2 regions of the Lysinibacillus sp. EB271-A1-10B genome follow, and region 2 is predicted to be linked to the other one. Evidence: riboswitches for the same ligand, from Rfam matches in the RefSeq annotation. Region 2 holds a riboswitch; the other holds the start of a gene.

Region 1 (8,129 bases), on a different contig from region 2:
TTCATTCCCAGCCGCATCAACCGCTTTAATTGCTACTGTATATGCTGTATTCGCTATTAAATTATTCAAAGTTATAGCGTTTATTGCAGCATCTTGTGTAAATGTCAGCTTACCGTTTACATATACTTTGTAACTAGTGACACCTACATTATCCTTTGCTTCCTGCCAGCTTATTTTTACCGTTGTACTATCCATCATGTTTGCTTGGATCGTTTTTGATACATCCCATAACGTACTTGTTTTAATCGCTGGTAAAAACGCCTCGTTCGCTACTGCTAAATAGCCTGCTTCACTTAAATGAATATTATCAGGGTTTGGTAAATAGCTTGGAACATCTTTTGCTACAATATTGTATGTCGGTACAAAAATGGCACCCGCTTTTTCAGCAGTTGTTTTTATCGTTGCATTCATAACTTTTAATAGCATTTTAAATTGTTGCTGTACATCCTCACTATAGTACGGAAAAGAATTATAATAGCCCATCACATAAATTTGAGCATTCGGATTAAGCTTCTTAATTTCTTCTAAAATAGCAGCAATATTTTTTATTGCTCCCTGGGAAGCTTTTAGCATCATTGCTGCATTAATGCCTGTTGTCTGAGACTCTTCTAAAATAGGTATTAAATCATTGGCACCAACGGTTAGTGTAATAATTTCAGCCTCTTTAATAGATGTGCGAACCTTTGCCTTCTCGCTTGGATAACCGAATCCTACCACTGACTTTTCCACATTATTTTGTATATCCTTTAATATATCACTCGTTGTATAGCCTGAATTGGCAAAACCCTTATTATAAGACGTAATTAAACCATCTTGCTGTAAAGCTTGTGCAACAAAATCCGTGTAACCTAACCCAATCATACCAACCTCATTCATACCATGTGCTAAGGAATCACCCAGTGCCACATAATCTGCTTGAACTACCCAACTTGGCGCTATGTAGTCTCTTTGTTCCTCAGCATTTACACCTATTGGTACTACTAATTGACATGCCAGAATGCTAGCCGCTAAAAACCGAAATTTCTTTGATGATTGCACACCCTCACTCCTCCAAATTTTACTAATTACTATTTTAATATACAGGAGATGGAAATAGGCTAAAAAAGCGTAATTATTTTTTCGTGGTCATCACCAAAAGTTGTGATGACGTTTGCTAAAATGTACGCCAAGTCTTCGTTCCGGCTGGGCGACTCCTTGGGGATCAGTGAACTGCGCCTATGTGATGAACCTTCTTTATTCCAGTTGAACCTTCCCATAAATGCCGCCACCACCAACTTCGATTGTCAATTGCCCCGTTCTTGCTAATTCAATCATCTTGGCAATTTTATGTGGCACGATTTGTTCGAGTTGTTCTAGCGTAACTCGATGCAAGATGTTCATCTCTGTACCAAATGCTTGTACTAATCGTTCCATCATTTTCGGCCCTAATCCTGGAATAAAGTCTAGTGGTACTTGGTGAATATATGGTGGTCGTGCACGTTTATCAGTTCCTTGCTCTGAAAGCTCCTTTATGCGTGTTGCAACCCCTTTTATAATTTGCGTGCTTTCGCAGTTTGTACAAATTATTGTCGAGTTGCTGAGTTGCTCACCACATTTTGCACAGACGGTTTGATGATATTTACCAAGCAAAGGATTTAAACCATAATTGGCTGTTACTGCTCGACCTTGTTGCTCATGAAGCGCCATCCTTAATTCTGTAAAATTTGCATTAGAAAGTCTCAATTTTTGATACTCACGTGCAATTTTCCCAAGTGAATGTGCATCAGAATTGCTGACAAATGTATATGCTTGCAGTTCTCTAATGTTACTCACCATATCAGTATTGGAGCTTAGCCCAAGCTCTATCGCATCTATAAGCTGAGGGTCAAAAACTTCTGTTAAACTACGATGTACACCTTTACCGAACAAACTTTTAAATGGTGTGAAGACATGGGCAGGAATAAAAAGACCGCCTAATTCATGAACCTTTTGCTGCAATGTGCGCCCATCGCAATAAATTCGCTGAGAGCTTAAATGGATATTTTTCATATGATTAGACATCCAGTCTGAAAATTCCCTCATAAGCGAAAGTGTTGGAAAATAAGCAAGCACATGAATGGGTCCAAGGCAATGCTGATCATAAATCTCAATTTCAGAACCTGGAATAAGTGTAGTTTCTTGAAAACGAAGTCCTCCCTGTTCCAGCTCCTTCAATTCGCCCTGTTCTATCATCTTTGCCATTTCATCCATTACTTCTGGTGAATGACAATCAATAATCCCGATAATCTCTAGTCCCTTTCTTGCGCTTGAATTCTCTAAAATTCTTGCTAATGTTAACGTTTTACTGCCAGTTATTTTAACAGCACGCCCACTTGAAGTGCGTCCAATATGAATATGTAAATCTGCATAGAAATCCTGCATCATTGTAACCAACCCCTATCCACTCTTTAAAGTGAAATAAAAAAACCTCACATTGCTGCAAGGCATTTTATTCGTAATTATGATGGATGATTGCTGTGAGTACTATTATTTGACTCAAAGGCACCCGAGCCCTGTGATGACATTGTTGAAGAATCATAGGCTACTAAGGTCACCCCAATGTTCTTTTCTAGCTCATTAATTCTTTCAAGCTGTTGCTGATTTAGTTGCGCAATTTTTATCTCTTCCATTTTCATCAAATCCTTTCACGAATAAAGTTCCCTAAACAAGAAACATATATACACGAAATAAATGACTGACTGTCAGTCATTTTTCATTGACTTTATTTCAGCTATTTTGTAACATAATAAATAAGCAGGCTAAAAGCGAGGGATTCCATGTCAAAAGAAGAGAAAATTATTCAAGCTGCAATTGAAGTTTTTCGTGAAAAAGGAATTGAAAAGACAAAGGTTTCAGATATCGTAAAAGCTGCAGGTATTGCGCAAGGGACATTTTATCTTTATTTCCCATCACGGCTTTCAGTTATGCCTGCCATCGCAAAAGTTATGGTTGAGAAAATTATTGCTGATATAAACGATGGTATTTCAACACAGGAGCCTTTTGCAAAGCGGCTTGAAAAGTTAGTAGATATTGTTTTTTCTCTAACAGAGGAATATCGAGATGTATTTGCACTTATCTATGCTGGTATTACACAAACCGAGCATATGAAAGAATGGGAAAATATATATGCTCCCTATTACGAATGGATGAATAATTTCTTATACGAAGCTCAACAAGAAGGAACGATACGTGAATCTCTAAACACTACACGTTCTTCTAAACTTATCATCGGTCTAGTAGAATCTGCTGCTGAACAAATTTACTTGTATGATGACAGTGAAGAAGAAACAATTAGACTTCAAAAGCTTGAGCTCCTCGACTTTTTACATCATGCACTCGGTTTACGTCACGCCTAAGTGACGTTCTCTTTTACACTAAAAATGACTGAATGTCAGTCATAATCATGGATAAATGAAAGGAATAACTATGCAAAAAGATTGGATTTATGTTGGATTAACTAGTTTGTTTGAATTGTTTTGGATATTTGGTTTTAATGTTGCCGGTGCTTGGTGGCATTGGATTATTATTGTGTCCTTAATTGCATTGGATTTTCATTTCTTATCGAAGGCTTGTGAAAACCTACCTACTGGCACAGTTTATGCGACTTTCGCAGGGGTCGGTGCGATTGGTACTACATTAATGGACATTTTTATTTTCGATGGTGAGTTTAATACGATTAAAGGAATTTTCATGTTCATTTTAGTATTGGGTGTTATCGGTCTTAATTTAGCTGATAACCCTTCGAAAGATTATGATGAAAAGAAAGGAGCTAATGCATAATGGGCTGGTTACTTGTTTTATTAGCCGCAATTTCAGAAATTATCGGTGTTGTAGGTTTACGCTTTTATAGTCAGAACAAAACTATACGTAATTTATTAATATATGTTGGCGGCTTTGGTATGTCCTTTGTGCTTTTATATACCTCCTTTAACTATCTACAGTTAAGCATTGCCTATGTAGTGTGGATTGGTATTGGTACAGTTGGGGCTGTTCTCGTGAATATTATATTCTTCGGTGAATCTAAAAACCTGACGCGAATTATTAGTATCATCGCCATTATCATTGGTGTGGCAGGCTTAAAAGCAGTATCTTAATTTGACTTCAATTCTTTAATACTGTGAATAAGCCTTTTGAAATAAACTTTTTCGTTGAAACTTTATTTTATAACTATGTAAATAGTGTATCTTGAGGATTTTATCACTATTAATTAGAGTGACAGGCCAGAAGATATATACTATATACAGTGGTTGATCTTCGTTACGACTGGGCGACTCCTTGGGGCTCATCGGACGCCCCCAGGAAGCTCTGCTCTGTGCGAAAGCGAAGCGGGCAGCAACAAATGTTTTAACTGTGCGAAAGCGAAGCGTCAGCAACAAAGCGCCCGGTCGGAACGGAAATCAACCCCTCGCTTTGCCAAAAACCATAATTACAACCTTAATTTTTTTGACATAATAGGCTTTGATATATCAATCACTTTATGTAGTTTCTAAAGCTTCCTTCGTGAATTGCTCTGGGATATACGTTAAATATGGCTTACCTGTCAGTGAATGTGTTTGAATATCGGCATAAACCCCAAATACATCTTGTAATAATGCCGGTGTAAGTACTTCTTCTGGCGTGCCAAAACAAACAATTCGACCTTGCTGTAAAACATAAATTTGATCGCAATACATAGCCGCAATGTTTAAATCGTGGATTGCAGCAACAACTGTTAATTGTAAGGTTTGGATTAGATCCATAAGCTGCAATTGATGCTGAATATCTAGATGATTTGTTGGCTCATCTAAAATAAGCACTTGTGCTTGCTGAGCAAGGGCACGTGCAACCATCACACGCTTTTTTTCGCCACCTGAAAGAGAGCTATAGCTACGTTTCTCTAAATGAACGATACCCGTTTGCTTCAGTGCATCCTTTACGATTTGAAAATCTTGCTCTTGATCAAGCTCCAATAGTTTTTTATGGGGTGTTCTTCCCATACTCACTAAATCATGCACTGTAAAATCGAATAAGACCGGTGTTTCTTGACTCACAACTGCTAGATTTTTAGCTATATTTTTACTCGATTGCTTTAGAATATCTTGTTCATTTAATAACACTGTTCCACTTTCTGGTTTTAACAAACGATACATATTCTTTAATAGCGTTGACTTCCCACTACCATTAGGACCGATCAACCCAACAAATTGCTTGTCCTTTATTTGAACATTTACTTCATGTAATATGCGTTCATCAGAAATGGAGAATGATATTTGTTTCGCTTCTAATGTCATATATTTTTAATCTCCTTCACCGAAAGAATAATTGTTACGACGTAGCAGCCAAATGAAAAATGGACCTCCGCAAAAAGCCGTGATAATTCCTATCGGCATTTCCTCAGGGGCAATTAATATTCGAGCAAGTGCATCAGCCCAAACTAAGAAGATCCCCCCTAATAATGCGCTAATCGGTATGACATACTTATGATTTGAACCTACAATTAGCCGTACAATATGTGGAATGATTAAACCAACAAACCCAATTGAGCCACTTACAGCAACCAGCACACCCGTTAATAATGATACTAATAAAATAAGCTGTATTCGAAATTGTTGTAAGTTAACCCCTAATGTAACTGCTGCTTCTTCTCCAAGAAGTAATAAATTTAAGCTGCGATAGTTGAGCCATAACAAGGCAAATACTACAATAAAAATGACTGCAGGAATTACAAGAATACTCCATTTCGCACCTGCTAGGCTTCCTAGCATCCAAAACATGACTGCCTTCATTCCCCCCTCTTGCTTCGACAGCATTAAGATAAAATTTGAAATAGCAGATAAAATAAATGACACCGCCATCCCTGAAAGTAAAAGTCGAAAGACGGACACTCTACCGCCAACATGTGATAAGAAGAAAACTAACCCCATTGCTGTGAGAGAGCCTAAAAAAGCTGATACGGACAGAGCATAAACGCCCAGAAATGAAAAGGCACCTAAAATGATGACAGCCGTGGCACCAACCGTCGCTCCAGAAGAAATCCCTAAAATATATGGTTCTGCAATTGAATTACGAACGAGTGCCTGAATAGCTGCTCCTGCAATTGCCAAGCCTGCTCCGACGATAGCAGCGAGTAATACACGCGGAGCCCTTATTTGCCAAATGATAATTTCCTGTGAGCGACTCCAATCTTGTACGATTGAGCTTTGTATAATAGGGATTTTAGAAAGGATAACCTTCCATACATAAAGTGGTGTAACGGAAACCGATCCAACCATAATTGCAATTGTCATTGAAATTATAAGTACTAGAAAAAGGGTCATTGAAAGTAACATAAATTTTCTATTCATCTGTTTATTAACTCCTAATCATTAAACATCAATTTCACCAAGCCGTAATTGTAGCTGATGCTTCGCTAACATTAGCAGAACGAAGATAAATGAAAGAAAAAAGGGTATTCCATACACATGCGCATGGAAATACCCTAGAATCAATTAAACCTCGGCATAATCGCGTCTTTCAGCGTGTGTTTGGACACCCGCTTAAAGAAGTTAAACATAGTTAGATTATCTTCTACTATTGTCCGTAATCGCTTTCATCCTCGTGGGCATTACAGGAATTATAACTAAATGGCAGGTCTCCTGACTTCGAATCAATGCACCTATGATTGCCTTCCCATCCTAGAACAGTGGCTAAGTCATCATAGAACTCCTCGTTACAGTTGCGGGACAGTGTCGGATTTGCACCGACTTCCCTTTTAAGTGACACTTTGTAAAAGATGTCACACCATTAGCATCGAATAATTTAAAATTATGACAATTCTATCATATATTTCAATAGTTAGTCTATACTATCAATCATTTATCAAGTTAAAAAACACCTTTACGTTAACCGGAAATAACAATCAAGTTGACACAAAAACTTTATTTTTTTACACTATTATTATCAACTTTACTTTTTAGGGGTGAAATAATGACAACCGTTGTGGAACATACACATCAAAAATTAAGAACAGTAGATATTGCATACATTGGACTATTTTCAACATTAATGATGATAGGAGCTAATATTACGTCCATTGTACCTTTCATGGTTGTAGGCGGCGTACCGATCACATTGCAAACATTTTTCGCTATTTTAGCGGGACTTATTCTCGGTAGTAGAAAAGGGGCTCTCGCTTGTACTGTTTATATGTGCATCGGTTTAGCAGGCGCACCTGTATTTGCACGATTCAGCGGTGGCTTTGGACAAATTTTAAGTCCTACATTTGGTTTCATTGTCTCTTTTATATTAGCTGCATTTGTCGCAGGGCTTATTGTAGAACGCAGTGGAACGAAGAAAAGCTATATAGTTGCTGCATTAGTTGCAACTGCTATTAATTATTTACTAGGGACAAATTGGATGTACTTTGCCTATAAGCTATTGGCTAGTGCGCCTGATGCTTTCACTTATAAAATAGCATGGCTTTGGATGATGCCTCCTTTGCCAAAGGATATTATTTTAGCTATATTCGCGGGTATTTTTGCATACCGTCTTCAAAAGGTATTAAAAATAATTCCAATTAAATAAAGAGATAAAAAAACTGTCCAAAAGTATATAACATACTTAATTGGACAGTTTTTGGTTCATCACCAAAAGTTGTAAATGACTTTTGTTAAAACGTTTATAGTTGATTGTAGTGTAGACTGGGCGACTCCTCGGGGATCAGCGATAGGGGAACGAAAGCTAAAAGCATCACATCCTGTGATAACGCTTTCGTGACCAACATCGTGTTGGCCCGAGACCCTGCAGCGAAGCGAAGCGGCTCATCGAACGCCCCCAGGAAGCTTTACTCTGTGCGAAAGCAGCGTCAGCAACAAAGCGCCCAGTCGGAACGGAAATCATCCACACGTTTCGGTGCTGATTCCAGTTTTTTATTTTTAAACGTATGTTTTCATCCAGTTTAAGAAGTTAGCAATAACTACATCTAGGAATTTAATAGTACCCTCATCTGTTAAATTGCCTTCAGCATCAAATTTAGTGTGTACTGCGCCGATATAAACATCATTACCACTAAGCAATGGTGAATTTACTCCAGGTGAGAATAAAATATCTCTTAAGTGTAATTGTGCTTTAACAGTACCTAAATTACCCATTGA
Region 2 (8,129 bases):
CCGGGAGTTTCTCCCATAACAGGCGTGTAATTTTATAAAAATCACCATTTGCATATGGGTCACTGCCACCTCGTGCAATTAATAAAACCGCGGTATCTTTATGTTCTTCTTCAGCATTAAAGCCTATTTCTGCTAAACGATCTTCTAAAATCGCAAATATTTCTTCATGGATACCGATTGTTTGACCATATGTGAACGTAATATTTGGATAATGCTCACGCGCATGTTCGATTTCTGCTGGAATATGCATTTTTGAATGTCCAGCATGAAGAAGAATAATCGGAATAACATGCACCTCTGTAGCGCCCTTCTTCACACAGTTCGTAATACCTTCTTCAATGCTCGGCGAGGCAAACTCTAAAAAACATGTTTCTACTAAAAAATTCTCATCAATACGAGGTTTCATTTGCTCGATAAACGTGCGTACCTCTTCATTTCCTGCTTCTAAACGGCTCCCGTGGCCGACAAATAAAATTGCTTTCATCTCATTACCCCTCACTAGTCGCCGCATGGAGCTGGCTCAACTTTTATTTTTGAAGACATATCCTGATACGTAAAATGTAGGATCTTTTTCACACGCTTGAAGTATTTAAACAAACGTTCATTTGGATGTGCATTTGCTTTATATTCTTCGATAATGTCGGTAATAAGCGGTATTAGCTGTTCAGGCTCTAATCCTTCAACAACAGGCTGAGCCGCATGTGCTGTCCGACCAACCGGCTTGGCACCAATAAAAACATCGAATTTACTTTTACGATAAACAATGCCAATATCATCAAATACGGCTCGATAACACGCCATACCACAGCCATTAAAACCAATATTCAATGTTTTCGGTAACGACATACCACCAAGCTTTTCTTGAATCTCTTCCGCATATGGAATCGAATCAGTTTTTTCTCCATAACAGAAATCACAAGCCTTTAACGAAAGTACGTCACCAATTGGTGTTAGTAAAAAGCCTACTTCGCGAAGCTTTGCTGTAATCTCTCCTGGCTCGGACGTAGGAATTTTCAAATGAATTTGGTGGTCTGGTGTATACTCCATCGTTCCTTCCTCACCAACTACCTCAGCTAATGTCATCATTTGTTGAGGCGTAAAAAACTTATTGGCTACCCCAGGACTAACAGCTAATTCAAAAACCGATTCGATTTTTTGTTGAACGAGCTTAGGTGTTACTTTCACAGCGCTAGTTCCCTTCACCTTTGCCAGAGCTGCTGTTGCCATTTCAAGCGATGACTTTTTAGGCTTTGGTTGTGATGTTATAGCTAAACTGGGCTTTATACGATTGGCATTCGGATCTGTTGCAAAATCATTTCGCGCTGCCCCGGTTTCTTGATTCATTGCCCATGGTTCATTTTCTTCCTTCAGTCGTTGATGTGGTCGTAACGGCTGTTTTTCTTCTCCAAGTGTATATTTACGCTGATAACCACGTGGTGTAATCATTTTATTGTCATAGAAAAATGTTGATGAATTCCCGATAATAACGGTTGTTAACATGCCGATATCATGTTCAAGCATTTCTGCTAAAGTCGTCATCGTAATTTCCTGACGGTCACGATACGCGCTTTTCACAAGGCCAACCGGTGTATCGGGCGAACGATATTCTAATAAAATTCGTTGAGCCTCTACGATTTGTCTCGTACGACGTCCACTTTTTGGGTTATAAAGCGCAATAACAAAATCCGCCATTGCCGCTGCTTCTACCCGCTTAGCAATTAAATTCCAAGGTGTTAAGTGGTCACTCAAACTAATAGTACAAGCGTCGTGCATAATAGGAGCACCTAGTAAACTTGCACACGAATTAATAGCAGAAATACCTGGAACAATTTCTACTTCGATACCAGTGGCTTCCGTCCAGCCTAGCTCGATTAATACTTCATACACTAATCCTGCCATCCCATAAACACCGGCATCACCACTAGAAATAACCGATACGATACTTCCAGCCTCTGCTTGACGTACAGCTTCCTGTGCACGTGAAACTTCCTCTGTCATACCAGTACTAATAATCGACTTTGCACTAACTAAATCTTGAATAAGCTCAACATAGGTTTTATAACCAATAATCATATGACTTTGTTGTAGTGCCTCTACAGCACGAGTCGTAATATGTTTAAAGTCTCCAGGGCCAAAGCCAACTACGAAAATCTTACCTTTTTGCGCCATTTTGCTACCCCTCTTTCACCTTTTCAATACCTTTAATGGCTGTTGTTTGTGCTGTACGCTGTAAAGATCCTTCACGTAAAGTAAAGACATGCTCATTATGTAAAGATTCATGATTTAAATCTTGTACGAGTGCCTTCGCATGCTCTGTTGTCGGCACGCGGTACCAATTCCCTTGAGGATAAGCAATGACAACACAAGCATCTTTACACCTACCATTACAGCGAGTCCTTGTCGTATGTATTTCCTTATCAAGTTCCAGTACCTGTATTTCATCACGAATTGCCTGAGTAATGTCCTCAGCATCTTTTTTCATACAGCTACTACCATTGCATATAAAAAGATGTGTTTTCATCCCTTCTAAATTCCAAGTTGTCATAGTTTTTCTCCCCTCATTTACTTTTAGGAAAAAGAAAAACCTTTACTCTAGACGAAGAGTAAAGGTTTAGTAGAAGCCAAATAAAAACGAATATATACAGGTACTCGCTCTCGCTTCAACTTCTCCCTCCGAAAAGTTTGCATGCATTATCACATAAGCAGGTTTCCTGACTTAAGCTTCCTTTTACTTTCGCGCCTTCCTAGTTCTCACTAGTGGCATCCGCGATTTCATCAGCTATTACAGTAGCGGGGGCTGTATCGGATTCTCACCGATTTCCCTATTATCTTGAAAATATTCAAGCACTTATGGATGTTTTATATGAATTTATTTTTTTGTAAAATTAAAAACTGTTTCTATCATAGCTTATTTTTTTAAAATTTCAATATTTCTTTCTAAATTTGTGACATTTTCAGTAATTTTTTAATGAAAAATATGACATTCCTTTTCTATTTATCCGAATTTTCGACATAGACACTCAATTAAAAATTTTTTCTTAAAAAGTATAGCATATATATGGAAATTCATGTTACACTTTGTCGTGAAATCACAACTTCATCTTTTTTCGGTGCGAATTGTTCATCATTTCGCTTAAAAGGGAAGCCGGTTTAAGTCCGGCGCGGTCCCGCCACTGTACTAGGGAGTTTTATAGATAATGTCACTGTCCAAAGGATGGGAAGGCCTATAAAACGTTGAACTAAAGCCAGGAGACCTGCCGAAAAATATGTGATCGTTTGAACCTACGAGGATAGGTGTGCGGCTGAGCAAATTAGAATTTTATTTGCATTTTTAGCTATGCACTTTTCCACAATTGGAGAAGTGCTTTTTTGATTTCGTATCGCATACTATTCGAACTATTTTAATGTGAGGAGGAGAAATTTTTGAAATTCTCAGGTTGGAAGCTTAGTTATTTCTTATTGGCATTTTTATTCGTACCAGACCGTGCATTTGCGATGCACATTATGGAGGGCTTTTTGCCAATTGAATGGGCGATTTTTTGGTGGGTCTTATCGATTCCATTTATTATTTTAGGATTACGTTCTATTCGTAAAACTATTGATGAAAATCCTGAAATAAAAATGATTTTAGGCCTATCTGGTGCCTTTGCCTTTGTACTATCAGCTTTAAAAATCCCTTCTGTAACAGGTAGTTGTTCACATCCGACAGGGGTTGGTCTTGGGACAGTTCTTTTTGGACCATTAGCGATGAGCGTTATCGGAACAATCGTATTATTATTCCAATCTTTACTTTTAGCACATGGTGGGCTGACAACTTTAGGTGCTAATGCCTTTTCTATGGCAATTGCTGGTCCTATTATTGCTTATTATGTTTTTAAGGGTTCTCAAAAAATGGGATTATCATTTTCAGTAGCCGTCTTTTTAGCAGCAATGCTTGGTGACTTAGGTACATATATTGTCACTTCTGTACAATTAGCGCTTGCCTTCCCTTCTGAGGTCGGAGGCTTTATGACTTCATTCACAAAGTTTGCTAGTATTTTTGCGTTCACGCAAATTCCTCTTGCTGTTAGTGAAGGCATTTTAACAGTGATCGTTATGAATTTCTTGAAAAAATACAATGTGAGTGAATTAAAAGCTTTACGCGTTTTCTCGGCAAAGGAGGCTCACTAACATGAAAAAAAATTTACTGCTCTTAGCAATTGTTGTGTTGTTAGCAATCATTCCCCTCTTCATTCAAAAAGGCGCAGATTTTGAAGGTGCTGATGGTGAAGCGGAGGCAGCAATTGGTGAAATAGATGCTAACTACGAGCCTTGGTTTGAAAGCTTATGGGAGCCACCAAGTGGTGAAATAGAAAGCTTATTATTCGCACTACAAGCTGCTATTGGAGCCGGATTTATTGGCTATTTCATCGGCTTAATGCGTGGTAAACATAAAGAGGGATAAGTGATGTTACTCATTGATAAGTATGCTTATATGAATAAACTAGCGTCTGTTCATCCGCTGGAAAAAATGACGTTATCCCTAGGATTGCTTTTATTGTCGCTTATCATGAGAGATGAACGAATTTCACTCATTACATTTATTGTGATGAGTGATTTTATCATTTTAGGTGCAAAAATCCCAGCTAAATATTACGCAAAATTACTATTGCTACCCGGATTTTTTTTACTTTCGAGTCTAGCATCCATTTTAATTTCTATAGCGCCAGCAACAAGCACACTACCTCCAACTATTTGGTCATTTTCTTTTCATCATTGGACAATATTTGTTGGCAGTACGAGCTTAGTGACAGCGCAACAGCTTTTTTTCATCGTCCTTGGCAGTATAAGCTGTTTGTATTTTTTAATTCTTACGACATCAGTCCAATCTATTTGTTATGTCCTGCGACAATGGCGACTGCCCACTCTATTCATAGAGCTAGTAGAACTAACGTATCGTTTTATTTTTATCTTTTTAGATAGTATGCAAAAAATTCATCTTGCTCAGCAGGCTCGTCTAGGGTACAGCTCCCCTATACAGTGGCTTCGCTCGGTCTCCATGCTGATTGCCGCTTTATTTGTCGAGATGTTCCAACGTAGTCTTGAACTAAACAATGCGATGGAAGCACGTGGTGGCGAGACGGTCTATTGGCAGGAGGAGATTACCTATAACATGAAAAATTGGCTAGGTATTGTTGCAATTTTTATACTCCTCATCATTTATGGAGGTTTTTTCTCATGACAGATTTGTACTTTGAATTAACACATTTATCCTACACTTATGTAGACGGAACTCATGCTTTAACAGACATTACACTCCAAATTCCAAAAGGGAAAAAAATAGCTTTACTTGGTCATAATGGAGCTGGAAAATCAACTTTATTCCAGCATTTAAATGGAATTTTGAAGCCTACAGCTGGAAGTATATCCTTTCAAGGCAAAGCACTTAACTATAGTAGAAAAGCATTAAAAGAATTACGTCAACAGGTTGGTATTGTTTTTCAGGATGCAGACAACCAGCTTTTTTCTGGCACTGTTAAACAAGATATTGCATTTGGACCTCTGAATCTTGGCTGGACAACTGAAATAATTGAAGAAAAAATTGCATGGGCTATCGCTCAAACCGAAGTTGAAGCATTGCTCGATAAACCGATTCATTTTTTAAGTGTTGGACAGAAAAAACGTGTCGCAATGGCAGGAGTACTTGCAATGGAACCTTCTGTTTTATTATTAGATGAACCGACCGCTGGACTAGATAATTATTATAGTGCACAAGTTTTACAATATTTAGCTACGTTAGAAAACGGTGAACGAACCATTTTACTAGCAACTCATGATATCCCGTTAGCCTATGAATGGGCAGATCAAATAGTCGTCATGGAAGCTGGGAGAATTATTTATAATGGCGATCCAGTTGAACTGTTCTTTCAAGCAGATTTGCTTGAAAGAGCCCATCTTGAACGTCCATGGGTCTTCGAAACGGCCATTGCTTTACAAAACAAAAAACTATTTGAGAAAAGCATCAAAATGCCTCGTTCTAAGGAAGATTTACACAAACTTATAGAGCAGCTTTAAAGTAATTTTTCCATAGTTTTATTTTTCTCACTATGGCTAATACACTCTTCTACTCAAATAAAACAGATCGAGTAGAAATGGTAGCCGTTATCTGGAAAGGATATGATTTTTCTTTAGTAATCCTAGGGAGATTCCATCAACTTCCTACAAATCTTTACGATGAGTAAAATATAATGGTAAAATATAGATTGGTAACTTTGAAAAATATATCCTCAATTATGAAACTTTTCTATTACTTATTCGTAATAGTATAGATGTCACAAATAATTAACGACCCAAGGAGGGAAAACAGTTGAAAAACTGGACGAAAAAATCAGTTGCTCTAGTAGCATCTGCCGCACTAATGGTTCCTGCTGCTTCTGCCTTTGCTGAAGCTCCACAAAAAACAGCAAAGAACCAAGATGTAGTGAAAGTAGCTAGCAATAAGGACCAAGCATTCAAAAATCAAAAAGAATGGATTAGTAAGGATACGATTATTGTTAAACATTCTGGTCTTGATAAGAGTGTGCATAACAAAATTGGAACAAAAGTGATCCGCTCTATTCCTTCTTTAGGTTACGATGTTATCCAACTTAACAAAGGTACAAATTTAGAAAAAGCAGTTTCATATTACGCTCAGCAAAAAGGGGTTAAAAGTGTATCCCCAAGCTATGTGTATCATTCCTTTGGTACGAAAACAGATCCAAAGAAACAGGATATGTACCATTTAAATCTACTTCAAATTGATAAAGCTCTACAATTAGCAGGTAAAAATGATGTAAAAGTAGCAGTTATCGATTCTGGTGTGGACTTTAAACATCCAGATTTAAAATCTCAAGTACTACCTCCATATAATGCTGCAGCACCTGCCAATACTTCTTATCCTGGTGACCATGGTACACATGTAGCAGGAATTATTGGCGCTGCAAAAGATAATGGTATTGGAGGACACGGGATTAATCCTAAGGCCAAGCTGCTTCCGATCGATGTATTTAACGGAAAAGATGGTGCTAATGATTTCGTCATTGCACAAGGCATCCTTTATGCTATCGAGCAAGGCGCTGATGTTATCAATATGAGTCTTGGCGGCTATGGTGAATCTCCATTAATGGAGGAAGCCGTTCAGAAAGCGATTGAAAATGGAGTTACAATTGTAGCTGCTGCTGGGAATGAATCGACAGATAATTACTCCTTCCCTGCTTCTTACGAAGGCGTTATAAGTGTAGGTTCTACGAATGATCGAAACAAATTATCAAGCTATTCAAACTATGGTCCATCAGTTGACCTAGTAGCTCCAGGTGAAGATGTTTACAGTACAGTTCATGATGAGAAAAAAGGATCATCCTTTGTAAAATTTAGTGGAACATCGATGGCATCCCCTGTTGTTGCCGGTGTAGCATCACTTTTAAAATCAAAATATCCAGATTTAAAGCCTTTTGAAATAGAAGCTATTCTTGAAAAGACTGCAAAGGATTTAGGTGAGACAGGCTATGATCTTACATATGGACATGGTCTAGTAGATCCTGTGAATGCATTACAGTTTAATATAAAAGATTTACCAAAACAGTATTCAGAAACAAAAGAAGAGAGCTTGAAGAACGCTAAAGTCCTAAAAAAGGATACATTAAATACTGAAAAAGGTTCATTCAGCCAACCGGACGAAAAGAAATGGTACAAGGTTGATCTTGATGAAAATGACTATGCTCAACTGACATTAAAAGGTGCAGACAAATATGATTATGCATTTGATTTGTACTTCTACCCTGAAGGTTCTAATAAAAAAGTAGAACCAATTAACGTCAATGATGTTCGTGTAGGCAAACAAGAAGGATACCTATTTAATGCAGATCAAAAAGGAACCCTTCTAATTGGAGTTAAAGACCATAATGGCAACTATAGCTCAAAAGGTGCTTCTAACTATGTCTTCACAGCTCAAACGACTAAAGAATTACCAATTGATTCATTAGATATGGAGCATATGGAGAACATTGAAAAATTCCCATTCAGTACAGAAGGGAAAAACTATACCCTACTTTCTAAAGATCATCTAGGTGACAAAGATTATTTTACATTTTCAGTAAATGAACCAACGACAC

Evidence for each region. Region 2 has a riboswitch for cobalamin ahead of AC3WSK_RS07865 (energy-coupling factor ABC transporter permease). Riboswitches for the same ligand answer to the same signal wherever they lie in the genome.
Region 1: it holds a riboswitch for cobalamin, as region 2 does, so the genes downstream of both, AC3WSK_RS22005 (FecCD family ABC transporter permease) here and AC3WSK_RS07865 (energy-coupling factor ABC transporter permease) in region 2, are expected to answer to the same signal.

Annotation. Positions count from the first base shown of each region.
Region 1 covers NZ_JBYTDL010000024.1:25,167-33,295, reverse strand. Annotated here, with positions in the region: gene AC3WSK_RS22040 (S-layer homology domain-containing protein) at 1-1,038, opposite strand, end outside; gene AC3WSK_RS22035 (endonuclease Q family protein) at 1,234-2,400, opposite strand; gene AC3WSK_RS22030 (hypothetical protein) at 2,478-2,648, opposite strand; gene AC3WSK_RS22025 (TetR/AcrR family transcriptional regulator) at 2,796-3,374, shown strand; gene AC3WSK_RS22020 (DMT family transporter) at 3,445-3,798, shown strand; gene AC3WSK_RS22015 (DMT family transporter) at 3,798-4,112, shown strand; gene AC3WSK_RS22010 (heme ABC transporter ATP-binding protein) at 4,494-5,288, opposite strand; gene AC3WSK_RS22005 (FecCD family ABC transporter permease) at 5,295-6,341, opposite strand; cobalamin riboswitch at 6,606-6,797, opposite strand; gene AC3WSK_RS22000 (biotin transporter BioY) at 6,964-7,560, shown strand; gene AC3WSK_RS21995 (NADPH-dependent FMN reductase) at 7,911-8,129, opposite strand, start outside.
Region 2 covers NZ_JBYTDL010000004.1:103,460-111,588, forward strand. Annotated here, with positions in the region: gene AC3WSK_RS07850 (sirohydrochlorin chelatase) at 1-484, opposite strand, end outside; gene cobJ (precorrin-3B C(17)-methyltransferase) at 499-2,169, opposite strand; gene AC3WSK_RS07860 ((2Fe-2S) ferredoxin domain-containing protein) at 2,174-2,545, opposite strand; cobalamin riboswitch at 2,685-2,867, opposite strand; cobalamin riboswitch at 3,092-3,276, shown strand; gene AC3WSK_RS07865 (energy-coupling factor ABC transporter permease) at 3,424-4,170, shown strand; gene AC3WSK_RS07870 (energy-coupling factor ABC transporter substrate-binding protein) at 4,172-4,444, shown strand; gene cbiQ (cobalt ECF transporter T component CbiQ) at 4,448-5,221, shown strand; gene AC3WSK_RS07880 (energy-coupling factor ABC transporter ATP-binding protein) at 5,218-6,054, shown strand; gene AC3WSK_RS07885 (S8 family peptidase) at 6,347-8,129, shown strand, end outside.